4 regions of the Brevibacillus sp. IT-7CA2 genome follow, and region 2 is predicted to be linked to each of the others. Evidence: predicted binding sites of a transcription regulator. Region 2 holds the regulator's gene; each other region holds the start of a gene.
What was found. The regulator Rex, encoded in region 2, represses fermentation and respiration genes when NADH is low (regulators of the CRP and FNR family bind a similar motif). The targets are predictions, from matches to a motif close to TTGTGAAATATTTCACAA.
Positions count from the first base shown of each region.

Region 1: hcp (hydroxylamine reductase) is a predicted target of Rex. The motif match lies at 1,722-1,739, and genes of this name have one in related genera.
Region 3: ACM6JA_RS26175 (DUF1641 domain-containing protein) is a predicted target of Rex. The motif match lies at 1,170-1,187, and genes of this name have one in related genera.
Region 4: ACM6JA_RS03185 (cytochrome ubiquinol oxidase subunit I) is a predicted target of Rex. The motif match lies at 1,378-1,395, and genes of this name have one in related genera.

Region 1 is NZ_CATKQT010000044.1:599,019-602,207, forward strand. It holds gene ACM6JA_RS22600 (hypothetical protein) at 1-246, shown strand, start outside; gene hcp (hydroxylamine reductase) at 364-1,659, opposite strand; gene ACM6JA_RS22610 (MFS transporter) at 1,803-3,189, shown strand, end outside.
Region 2 is NZ_CATKQT010000022.1:328,714-331,902, reverse strand. It holds gene ACM6JA_RS14635 (amidohydrolase) at 1-1,296, opposite strand, end outside; gene ACM6JA_RS14630 (redox-sensing transcriptional repressor Rex) at 1,313-1,936, opposite strand; gene ACM6JA_RS14625 (ComEC/Rec2 family competence protein) at 1,952-2,857, opposite strand; gene dinG (ATP-dependent DNA helicase DinG) at 2,899-3,189, opposite strand, start outside.
Region 3 is NZ_CATKQT010000052.1:101,264-104,452, reverse strand. It holds gene obgE (GTPase ObgE) at 1-328, shown strand, start outside; gene ACM6JA_RS26180 (PilZ domain-containing protein) at 337-1,002, shown strand; gene ACM6JA_RS26175 (DUF1641 domain-containing protein) at 1,293-1,748, shown strand; gene ACM6JA_RS26170 (NAD(P)/FAD-dependent oxidoreductase) at 1,792-2,970, shown strand; gene ACM6JA_RS26165 (hypothetical protein) at 3,021-3,173, opposite strand.
Region 4 is NZ_CATKQT010000005.1:19,802-22,990, forward strand. It holds gene ACM6JA_RS03185 (cytochrome ubiquinol oxidase subunit I) at 1-1,296, opposite strand, end outside; gene ACM6JA_RS03190 (hypothetical protein) at 1,880-2,635, opposite strand; gene ACM6JA_RS03195 (sigma-70 family RNA polymerase sigma factor) at 2,625-3,189, opposite strand, start outside.

The DNA.
Region 1 (3,189 bases), on a different contig from region 2:
AGGGTCAGTGGAACCGTTAACTTCCGAGGTACTCCGATTCCCATACAAGGAAGCTGGGATGAGAGGAGCAGGCAAGTCACGATTGAATCACCTTATGCCAATTTTGTTGGCACCTTTGCTTACAAAGACGAGCCAACACTTGGGTTGCGACATTATGTATTACGAGGAACGGTTCGAATGAAGCCCCCATCTGTACGGGCAGGAGAAGTGGGAACATGGACGGCCGTTACGCATTTGCCGCTGTAAGGAAATAGGAGGGTCTTATCTACTGATGGATAGGGCTTTTTTTAATTCCATAAGAAGGAGGCACCTTCCAGTTAGAAGAAGGTGCCTCCTTTTGTGATGTGCGGTTACAGGTGATGCCTATTGAGTGATTCCGAGCATTTGCTTCATATCTTCTTGAGCATCACCAATCAACTGAATATGGAACAAGTCTTGTAATACTTGCAGAACACCGGGCTGAATGAACTCAGGCAATTTTGGACCAATCCGTATATCTTGTATCCCCAGACTAAACAGACCGAGCAGGATGGCAACCGCTTTTTGTTCAAACCAGGAAAGAACGATACTTACCGGCAGCTCGTTCACTTCACATTCGAAGGCATCGGCTAATGCAGCCGCAATCGTAATGGTAGAAACCGAGTTATTGCACTGTCCCAAATCAATATATCTTGGGATGTTGGTACCTGGCACGATGCCGAAATCTACATCGTTAAAACGGAATTTTCCGCAGGAGGTAGTAAGAATGACTGTTTCTGGCGGTAAGGACGTAGCCAATTCACGGTAATACTCGCCTCCCTTGCCAGGAGCGTCACAACCAGCGATGACGAAGAAGCGTTTGATCTGTCCTTCCTTGACTGCCTGAATAATTTCAGGGGCGATGCCGAGGACCGTTTTGTGATGGTAGCCGGTCGTCAATGTCAGTTCCGATTCGATGGAAACCTCAGGAAGAGACAATGCTTTTTCAATGAGCGGCGCAAAATCGTTATCTACAATTTTCGTCACGTTCTCCAAACCGGTTATATCATACGAAAAGAAACGATCGGCGTAGCTGCCACGAATAGGCATTACACAGTTTGTTGTAGCGAGTATGGCGCCGGGAAATTTCTCAAACAATTGACGCTGATCGTACCATGCTTTCCCGATATTTCCTTTCAAATGAGGATATTTCTTCAGCGCGGGATAGCCATGTGCAGGCAGCATTTCGGAATGCGTATACACATTGATTCCTTTGCCTTCTGTCTGTTTTAACAGCTCTTCGAGAGCAAACAGATTGTGTCCCGTAATAACGATGCATTTTCCTTCGATTTTATTTTGCGAGACTGTGATTGGCTGCGGGACTCCGAAATGATCCGTATGAGCCCGATCCAAAAGTTCCATGACTTTTATCGCGGCCTTTCCTACTTTCATGGCCATTTGCAAATGTTCGTCTAAGTTAAAATTCACATTCGTCAATGTAAAATAGAGAGCTTCCTGTGTAATCCCATCCACTTCAGAATCGATATAGCCCAGTTGTCGAGCATGTGTGGCATAAGCCGCAATTCCTTTTAAAGCAAAAATAATTGTATCCTGAATACTCGCAAGATCTTCATTCTTTCCGCAAACGCCTATGACCTTACAACCACCTGATGGAGTCTGTTCACATTGATAACAAAACATGTATAATCCACTCCTTCGATTCAAGATTTCGCCTTGATTATAAGCGGATTGCTCGGAAGGAGCTGTGATTAAAATCACAACGAAACCAAACTTTGCCTCTTATCATAGTGGATGTAGAAGATTCCCAAGTGAGGGGTGTTGTTATGGTACGAAAATGGCAGTTGCCGTTACAGACATTGAGTCTTACGGTCGGTTTCATGGTATGGGTCATTCTGTCATCGCTCATGCCTTTTATCAAAGAAACCGTACCCATGAGTGCAAGCGAAGTGGCGTGGGTGACAGCGATTCCAGTCTTGCTTGGATCGTTGTTGAGAATCCCAGTAGGATATTGGAGTAACCGATTTGGGGCAAGAATTTTATTTAGCATAAGCTTTCTCTTGCTGCTGGCTCCTGTTTTTTATATTAGCCAGGCGACCACTTATACAGATTTGCTAATCGGCGGGTTATTTTTAGGGATAGGCGGAGCGGTGTTTTCCGTTGGTGTCACGTCTCTTCCTAAATACTATCCGAAAGAGAAGCATGGTTCTATAAACGGAATCTACGGTATGGGGAATATTGGTACAGCGATAACCACTTTTGCAGCGCCTGTTCTGGCTAAATCGTTAGGATGGGCCAATACCGTACAGATGTTTATGCTACTACTTGCAGGATTCGCTGTGCTTACCTTCTTAATGGGGGATAAAAATGAACCTAAGGTAGTGACTCCTCTTGGTCAGCAGATCAAGAGTGTCTACAAAAACGAAAAGCTATGGTTAATCAGTTTGTTCTACTTTATTACGTTTGGTTGCTTCGTCGCTTTCACCGTGTATCTCCCGAATTTTTTAGTGAGCCATTTCCAACTGGATAAAGTAGATGCAGGTATGAGAACAGCAGGATTCATTCTTTTGGCGACACTTGCAAGACCATTGGGAGGCTGGCTAGGTGATAGGTGGAACCCCTTCAAGGCATTGATGATTGTGTTTGCCGGGCTCGCCTTGTCTGGAATTGTCTTATCTTTCTCGCCATCAATTTTAATGTATACGGTAGGATGTTTGTTGGTAGCGATATGCGCAGGTATCGGTAACGGTGCCGTGTTCAAATTAGTGCCGATGTATTTCTCGCGACAAGCGGGGATTGTGAATGGGATCGTATCTGCCATGGGGGGATTAGGAGGATTTTTTCCACCGTTGATCTTAACGCTGCTGTTTAATCTGACGGGGCATTACGCGATCGGTTTCATGGCGTTATCTCAGTTTGCACTGGCAAGCTTGGTCTTGGTGATGTGGATGTTTTATCAAGAGAAGCTGCAGCTCGCCGCCACCATTATGGAAAAGACGGGAGAGGCGATACTGATTACCGATACACGAGGAGTCATTAAAAGTGCGAACCATGCTTTTACGAAAGTGACTGGGTATGAGATGAATGAGGTGATTGGCAAGTCCCCCAATATTTTAAAATCAGGGAGGCAGAGTGCCGACTTCTATCAAAAGATGTGGGATTCGATCAAGAAGAATGGCTATTGGCAAGGAGAGATCTGGAATCGCCGGAAGA
Region 2 (3,189 bases):
TAACGTTTGGAATACGCGGTTTGCTTCGTAAATCGCGCGCTCCTCATCGATAGTCAACAGCTTATGATTACGCATCAAGAATTTACCCGCTACAATCGTATCTTTCACATCGCGTCCATTTGCTGCGTACACCACGTGTGAAATCGGTTGGTGCGCTGGGTGGAAATGGGCTTGGTGGCTATCCAGCACGATCAAGTCAGCTTGCTTGCCTACTTCAATGCTTCCGAGCGTTTCCTCTTGAAATACCCCTTCTGCGCCATAACGAGTAGCCATGCGAAGTGCTTCTTCTGCTGGTACGGCTACTGGATCGTTGTTCACACCTTTGTGCAGGATCGCAGCGAGTTTCAATTCCTCAAACAAATTCAAATTGTTGTTGCTTGCCGAGCTGTCGGTACCCAGTGACACGCTTACACCTTTTGCCAACATTTTCGGAACAGGAGCAACACCGCTTGCCAGCTTCAGGTTGCTCACTACGTTATGAGAAACTCTCACGTTGTATTTTGCCAAAATGTCTATTTCTTCATCCGTTAGGTGAACAGCGTGTGCGACGAGTGTTGGGCGATTGAACATTCCCAGCTTTTCCAAATGAGCAACTGGACGCAGCCCGTAGTCCTTCTCGTTTTGACCGACTTCCCAAGCAGTTTCAGACATATGGATATGAAGCGGCAAGGAAAGCTCATCGGCTTTTTCGATAATTTGGGTAATAAATTCTGGTGAGCAGGTGTACGGCGCATGTGGTGCCATCATGACGGTAATACGCCCGTCTGCCTGATTATGCCATTCTTTTGCAAAAAGAGTCGCGTCTTTCAGCTTTGTTTGACGTTCTTCTTCGGAGCACAGACCGATCATACCACGGCAAAGGCGGGCACGCATTCCAGCTGCATCGACTTCCTTCGCCACGACGTCCATATGATCATACATATCCACAAACGTGGTGGTTCCGGTACGAATCATCTCGATAAGCGACAATTGGGTACCCCATTTTACTGTGTCGCCCGTGAATTGCGCCTCCAATGGCCACATTTTGTCTTCAAGCCATTGTTGCAGCGGCAAATCATCTGCATAACCGCGTAGGAGAGACATACCAGCATGTCCATGCGTGTTGATTAAGCCTGGCAATATGTAATCACCTTTTTGATCGATGACTTCATCGTATCCCGCTTCCGACAGGTCTTCAGGAGTTGGGCCCACATACGTAATCTTGTTGCCTTCGAATGCTACGGCACCATCGTAAATGACTTCATTCGTATCGTTAACGGTAATGACTGTTGCGTGAATGAGGATCGTCTTTTTCATAGTATACACTCCATTCTTACGTCAAATAGTAGGCCAAGCTTTGCAGGTTGGACGTCACATCCGCATAGTGGATGCGAACATCTTTTCCTGCGCGAATCGTCGTAGGGGCAAAATTCAAGATCCCCCTGATACCCGCTTGAGTCAACTGATCACATACGGATTGCGCTGCAGGTGCCGGTACCGTAATAATCGCTAGCTTGATTTGCTTGTTTACGATCGTTTCTTCCAGCTCTGCTAAAGGCTGGATCGGTATACCTGCGACTTTTTTGCCCTGCTTCTCTGGATTACTGTCAAAGATGGCCGCAATCCGCATGTTATCTTTCAAATAAGCGTTGTAGTTACTAATGGCATGGCCCAAATGCCCAGCTCCGACCAAAGCGACACGGATTTCATCCGTTAGCTTCAGAATTTCACGTATTTTTTCCACCAGATAATCGACATCATAGCCGATTCCCTTTTTTCCAAAATCACCAAAAGCTGCAAGATCTTTTCTGATTTGGGCAGGATTTACATCAAGATTCTTGCCCATCTGTTGGGAGGAAACGGTGGTCACCTCAACTTGCTGCAAATAACTGAGGTAACGCAGATAAATCGGCAAACGACGGACGACCGCTTCTGAAATCTTTTCGTGTTTTGCCACGTTCGGTCTTCCCCCCTAATTCTTTTGCTTCAAAATCCGATATTCTTTTCCATTCGATAAAATGGTAATGGAACCGTCGTGGCTGGTAACGTATGTCTCGGCCCATGACTCACCCAGGCGCTCCATGACTTCCGTCTGACCATCTTTCATTTGATCCCGCGATCGACCTGTCTGAATAATGGCGACCTGAGGATCGACTTGCGTCAGAAACGGTTGCGAAGAGCCTTGATTGCTCCCCTGACCGGCTACCTTTAGCACTTCCGCTTTCAGTCTGTCATTTTGCCGTTCCAACAGTCGCTCTTCTGCTTTTTCATTCACGGCGCTCATAAATAAAAAACGCAATTGACCGTGCGTCAATCGAAAAACGAGAGAATTGTTCTGGGGCGATAAAAATAACGGTTCATCCGGGAGCACAACGTCCATCGAGATTTCTTGGTCAAGAGTGAGTACTTGTCCTTGCTCTGCTTCCATCTGTTTTTGGTTGGAGCGAAGCAGCACGACATGGCGAATCGATGGTGCGATCAGCCTGGGCAAAATAACGGCATCTACAAGCACTTGCTGGCTCAATGAAGCGTAGCCTCCCATATGCTCAGGCTGGTCGTTCGTCAACACTACATAGTCGAGCCGTGTGATCTTGAGCTCTGCCAAGCGCGCCGAGAGAACGGGCCAATCATCTGCCGTACCCGTATCAATCAGCATCGTTTTGCCGCCTGGCATTCTCAAAAGCGTACTCTCACCATGTGGAAGTGCCAAGTAGGTGATAATGAGACCCGAAAATTCCTGTTCTGTCTCTGTTTCAAACGGGTCATCTATCTTCACTGCTGCTTCTTGCAAATACAAATGGCTATCAATCGAGCATGCGCAAAGGAAAATCGCACTAAGAACTACAATCCACCAACGCCACTCTTTTTTCCATAACATTTATTTTATCACCTTAATCCCTATGAGACTATTGCTTCATTTTATGAATCTGACAGGGATTGCATACTAAGGAATGGCTTTATACGCTCTCGCAGCGTTGGCCATGGACCGCTTTCGATCTGAAATGGCGGCAAAGATTGAAGGAAAGAGCGTCCATATCTCGACTCAACCACACGCGTGTCTAGAACGATCACGACCCCGCGATCCAAGTGGTGGCGAATTAATCGACCCACCCCTTGTTTAAATTGCAGAACAGCTTGTGGAAGAGACAAGTACATAAAAGCGTTTTTTCCTTCTGCCTTCAAAAGCTCTGCCCTTCCTTGATAGACCGG
Region 3 (3,189 bases), on a different contig from region 2:
ATTGATGTATGTAATCGGGGATATGTTGGCGACCATTCCGGACAAGCCTACTGTCGAAGAAGTTGTGGAAGTGGAAGAGCGTGTCGTCTTCCGTGCAGAAAAAGAACCAGACGAATTCGAGATTACGCGTGATAACGAAGTATTTGTTGTTAGCGGCGAAAAAATCGAGAAGCTCGTACGCATGACCAACCTCACCAGTTATGATGCAGCCCAACGTTTTGCAAGACAAATGCGCAGCATGGGTGTAGATGAGGCCCTGCGTAAGCAAGGAGCAAAAGACGGGGATACCGTTCGGATCGGCAAATTAGAGTTTGACTTTGTGGAGTGACAAAAACCATGATTGATATCCCATCACTGAACCCATTTATGGGGGATAAACGACTCCAACGCGGTGCGACGCTACCGCTAATCATCTCCAAGCAGGTGACGACACCTGTCCAAGTTTTGGTTGAACATGCAAAGGGCAGTTATCTCGTAGTTTCCTATGAGATGAAGCCTGAAACGAAAGCAGAGCTTCTCGGATCAACTGTACGCATTCGTTGGGAGACGGATGCGGCAGTGAATACAATCGATTTGGAAGTAGTTTCGGAGCAAACGCTTTGGCCGATCAAGCTTTTAGGGATGATTCCGATTAGTGTAGGGGTAGAAATTACACAAAAGCGCAAGCAGGATCCCATCTCCCCAGATCTCGGTATTTCTGTCCCTTACAAGGTGATGGGAGCGAGACCGATCGAAGAAAAAGGCGAGGCAGTGTTGCTGAAATTCTCTCCTACTCGTCTTGTATTGGGTACAGACGGTTATGTGTCGAAGGGCGATTTTCTCCACTTGTCTTTCAAAATACCAAAGCAAGCGCAGGAGATCGTCATGATGGCGAAAATCGTGGAAAAAACGTTCCAAGACAAGCAATCGATGATTGAATTAATCTTTACGGATATCAATGAAAAGCACCATGAACTCATCAAGGATTACTATAAAAAGCTCTCACCTACCGCTTCTTCCTAAGGAAGCGGTTTTTTTCCTTTGATGTTCCTGTGAAGAAGGTATATAGTAGAGTACATAGAGTTCTAAATCGAGCCTGTTCACGTCATGATTTGTTGTGTACGCTTTCCTGAATAAATACACGTGAAATCATTCACTTTTGATTATTCGAATCCGTTGTCTGCTTTACTTTGTGAAAAATGTTACAAACAATTTTTTACCGGATTTTCAGGGAGAATAGCGGCCGTTACTCGTATGAACAGGCATCGAGAATGAAAGGCCTCTATTCCAAAGCAAAGGAGGACGTTTTTTTTATGTCTCAAACAACTACGCAACAAGCTCAAGCTGCTGCTGAAGTAGCAAGCACTGCAACTCTGGCACCAGCACAGCAACAAGATGTACTCGATCAGTTGATGAAACCAGAAATTCAAGAGTCACTGAACGTATTGGTGGCGAACCTGCCTAAATTGGCAGAACTGACAACTCTTTTGACCAAAACATATGATTTGGTACAAACAGTAGCAAATGATCATGTGTTGATCGACGACATCAAAGGCGGAATGGAAGAGTTCGTAAAACCGATCTCTGACAAAGCGAAAGGTATTGCGCAAGCAGCCATTGAAGCCAATGACCGTGTTCATGTAGAAGAGTCTACTATCGGTTTGTTCGGTATTCTCAAAATGCTCAAGGATCCGCAAGTACAAAAAACATTGCGTTTCGCACAAGCATTCCTGGAAGTATCAGCAGAACGTCAACAACAAAAACGCTAGTATTTTTTATTATTGATTGTAAGACATGGACGGAGGATTGGGCATGGCGAAGCATATTCTGATTCTAGGCGGCGGTTATGGTGGTTTGCTCAGCGCATTGACTGCTCGTAAATACATGACGGCTGAAGAAGCGTCGATCACGGTGGTAAACCGTTTTCCTACTCACCAAATTATTACGGAACTGCACCGCTTGGCAGTAGGAAACCTGTCTGAACAAAACGTGGCGCTCCCTCTGGAAAGATTGCTGCGTGGCAAAGAGATTAACCTTGTAGTAGACGCGGTAGAAAATATTGGTCTCGATTCCCAACGCGTAACATTGGCGAGCGGCGAGTCCATCAAATACGATGCTTTGGTAATTGCGCTGGGTAGTGAAACCGCATTCTTCGGAATCCCAGGTCTGCAAGAGTACAGCTTCACACTGAAGTCTGTAGAAGAAGCAAATCGTCTGCGTGCACACCTCGAAGAGCGGGTGATTGAATACAAGACGAGCAAAAATAAAGCAGATGTTACCTTCGTAGTAGGTGGTGGCGGTCTGACAGGTATCGAGCTGGTTGGGGAATTCGCTGATATGTTGCCAAATCTGTGCCACAAACACGGCGTAGACTTTGCAGACGTATCCATCTACTGCGTAGAAGCAGGTCCTTCCATTTTGGCTGGTTTTGCTCCTGACCTGGTTGAGCGTGCGAAAACGAGCTTGGAAAAACGCGGCGTTCAGTTCCTGACAGGCGTACCTGTAACGGAAATGAAAGAAACCACAGTTTGCTTAAAAGATGGCGCTACCATTGAAACCAAAACAATGGTATGGACAGGTGGTGTACAAGGAAATCGCGTAGTAGCTGAGTGCGGCGTGGAAGTTAACCGCGGGCGCGCAACTGTTACAGAATTCCTGCAATCCACTTCTCACCCTGATGTATTCCTCGCAGGTGACAGTGCGGTCGTAATGGGGCCAGAAGGTCGTCCATTCCCTCCAACTGCGCAACTGGCATGGCAAATGGGTGAAGTAGTGGGACACAATCTCTTCGCACACTTCAACGGCACCAAAATGGATACCTTCAAACCGGTATTTTCCGGTACATTGGGTAGCCTGGGCCGTAAAGACGCGATCGGAACAATCGGTGCAAGCCAATTGAAGCTGAAAGGCTTGCCAGCAACCTTGATGAAAGAAGCGAGTAACGTTCGCTACTTGACTCATATTAACGGTCTGTCCTCTTTGGCATACTAATCGAATCAGGAAAACCCGGGATCATGAGGTCCCGGGTTTTTTGTGCTTGTTTATCCGTTTCCGCTCGGATCTTCAATCACGTTTGGGGATTGTGCCATCTTTTTACCCCGCATGTCATTGCCAAACTGTTCGAGACTGCTTGGCTTACCCGCTGGGTGATTGTTACGGCGCTCCGATTTATCAGACTTTCCACGTCCGGCCATTTGCCTTTCACCTCCT
Region 4 (3,189 bases), on a different contig from region 2:
CAAGAGGCAAAGCAGGATGAGATAAATCGTCGTGAAGGCGATGAGAGAGAACCATACCTCTCCTGTGCTAATGCTTGGCGAAACCGAATCTTCAACACGCAGTAGCCCGAATACCGTCCACGGCTGACGACCTACCTCCGTCATGATCCACCCAGCTGAGTTTGCGATGAATGGTAGTGAGATACCCGCAACCATCAACTGCATGAACCGCTTGTTTGGCTGTTCCAGCTTTTTGCGGATGGTCAGATATGCCCCGTACAAAGCCAGCAAAATCATTGCACTACCGCCCGCTACCATGATTCGGAAGCTCCAGAAGGTCGTACGAACCGGTGGAATGTAGTTTCCTGGACCGTAGGTTTTCTCATACTCTGCCTGCAATTCCAACATGCCCGGTACAGAACCTGAAAGGGAATTGTACGTCAGGACGCTAAGCAGATAAGGAATCTTTATTTCAAAACCGTTTTCTTGTTTTTCCGGATCAATCGTTGCAAAAACCGTCCAAGGAGCTGGGTCTGAGCTTGTTTCCCAGAGACCTTCACTCGCTGCCATTTTCATCGGTTGGGTAGCAACCAAATACTGTGCCTGACCATGACCGAATTGAGCAATAGCAAGTGAGGAAATCAATGCTACCACGATCGCAATTTTGAAAGATTGCACAAAGAATGTAACGTCTTGTTTTTTCAACAGCTTCCAAGCACTGATACCTGCTACCAAGAAGGCACCTGTCGCAAATGCCGCAAATACGGTATGCGGGAATTCATATAGTAATTGTCCATTGCTAAGGAGCGCGAAGAAATCGACCATCTCTGCACGTCCGTTATTGATAGCGAAGCCGACTGGCTGCTGCATGAACGAGTTGGCTGCCAAAATCCAAAGAGCCGAAAGAATCGTTCCGATGGATACGAGCCAAATACATGCGAGATGCACACCTTTGGACAAGCGATCCCAACCAAACACCCATAGTCCAATAAAAGTCGATTCGAGGAAGAATGCTAAGAGTGCCTCAATCGCTAGTGGTGTCCCAAATACGTCGCCGACGAATCGTGAGAAATCAGACCAGTTCATCCCAAATTGGAACTCCTGCATAATCCCTGTCACGATCCCGACAGCAAAATTTATGAGCAAAAAGGTTCCCCAAAACTTGGCCATTTTTTTGTACAAGTCATTCTTTTTTACCACATACATCGTTTCCATAATGGCTACTAATAATGACAGCCCGATGGAAATCGGCACAAAAACAAAGTGAAAGATAGTTGTTATCGCAAATTGAAGTCGTCCCAAATCCACTATATCCATGTACAAGATCCCTTTCTATTCGCGTTTTGGCCTTTATGTACCGGAATTATACCAGTGGGGAAACCAGCATTTATGGCGACTTTGTGAAAAAAATCACAAATATATGTGAAAAAAATCACAATTGATTCTCTCTCTTGTAACCCCCTTTTCGCATTCATCTTCTCGTGAGAGAGTTCTTTGTTTTGTTTTACCCTGTATATTTCCGGTCATGCATAATTGTAGCAGGACTTTTGACCCTAGAGGGTGTCCGATTCGTTACATGATTTTTAACACTCTGTGACTGTTTAGGATTATCCTATCATTTGAGCTAGACTTATGCTTCATTACTTATTTCATTACATGTGCAATAAATTTCATTCATATTAAAAATTATCAACAATTATGGCCGTAGAAAATATGGACCCTTTTACAGGCCCATCTTTCCCCTATTGATTTTTTTCGATGAGATACGACACTTGTGGAAGCGGCGTATCCATTCCCAAAGCACTACCAATTCCATCATTACGAAAATACCCAGGCGATCACCGACCTCGAAAAACAATCGAAGTCGGTGTGCCTGGGTACGTGGTGAAGCAACAACTGCTTATTTTTTTGCGGATTTCGTTGACAAGGAATCGATGATGTTGCCGATAGTCGCAGCATCAAAGCTCTTCTCTGCCATCTGGTACAGCTCGTACGTGAATCCTTCATGCTCCCAAATCACGATTCCGTTGGCGAAATGTACCTTTTTCCCGCCAATGGTTTCGATCTTGACACCCTCTGTCGTGCTGATGCCGTTTTCGCCACCGTTTGAAATCAACAAGGAAATAAACTCTTTCTCTTTTTTATACTGAATCTCTACCATACGCTCGCCTTGAACGACCGTGTTCACATAGGAATAATGCTCTGCCAACCATGTCGGTGCGGGAAAGTCCATTTTGCTAGCTGCGCGTGCTTCTTCCACTGTCATCTGTAGGGGGGCCTTGCGTTCTATAGGTATCTCGATTTCTTGGGTATTGGACTGTGTAGCAGGTAGCTCTTTATCGTATTGGGTAATTTCCATGTTCCCAACCTGAAAGCGTGCCAAGATCGTCTGGAGCATTCCTTGGGCAAACGATGTAGTCGAGAATGCCCCTAAAAGGCAAACAACAGCAACAGCACTAATTGTGGCAACTTTCCATTTATTGGTTTTCATATAGATCCCGTCCTTTTTACTATCATGTAGTTGTATGTTTCCTGATTCCAATTTGAATTTCAGCCGATTGTATATGTTGACTTTTGGAGTGGCGTCATCTAATTCCAGATCAGTAAGCAAGTCGGTGAGTTCACGAAAATCGTCTAGATTATGCTCACTCTTCATAACGGAAGCCCCCTTTTTGCAATTCCATTTGCAGCTTTTTCAAGCATCTGTAGAGAACGACGCCAATATTTGAACCACTGACACCAAGAAGTTCTGCGATTTCTGCGTTTTTAAGACCAGCCGCATATTTCATGGCGATGATATTGCGTTCCTTGTCACTCAGCTTCGCCAGTGCTTGAAATAAGGCTTGATGATTGTCGTCGCGGATCACGATGTCCTCCGGTGACGACTTCGGCAAGACCAGATTCAGAATCGAATCCAATGAAAAGCTGATTCTTTTTTTCTGTGAGCGGAAGTAATCTGCCACTGCGTTTCGGGCGATCGCAAACAGCCAGACTTCAAAGTTTGATTTATCCGGTGAAAAGCTGCTATATTTTGAAATCACCATTTCAAACACATGGCTACATATTTCTTCTGCTGCGTAGTGATTGTTGATCCGATAGCAAATATATTTATAGACGCGCTTATAATAAGCACCATAAATTTGGGCAAATGATTCGGTCGACATACTTTCTGCGTGCCTAGCGTTTTCTTCGTTTTGGCAGACGCCTGTG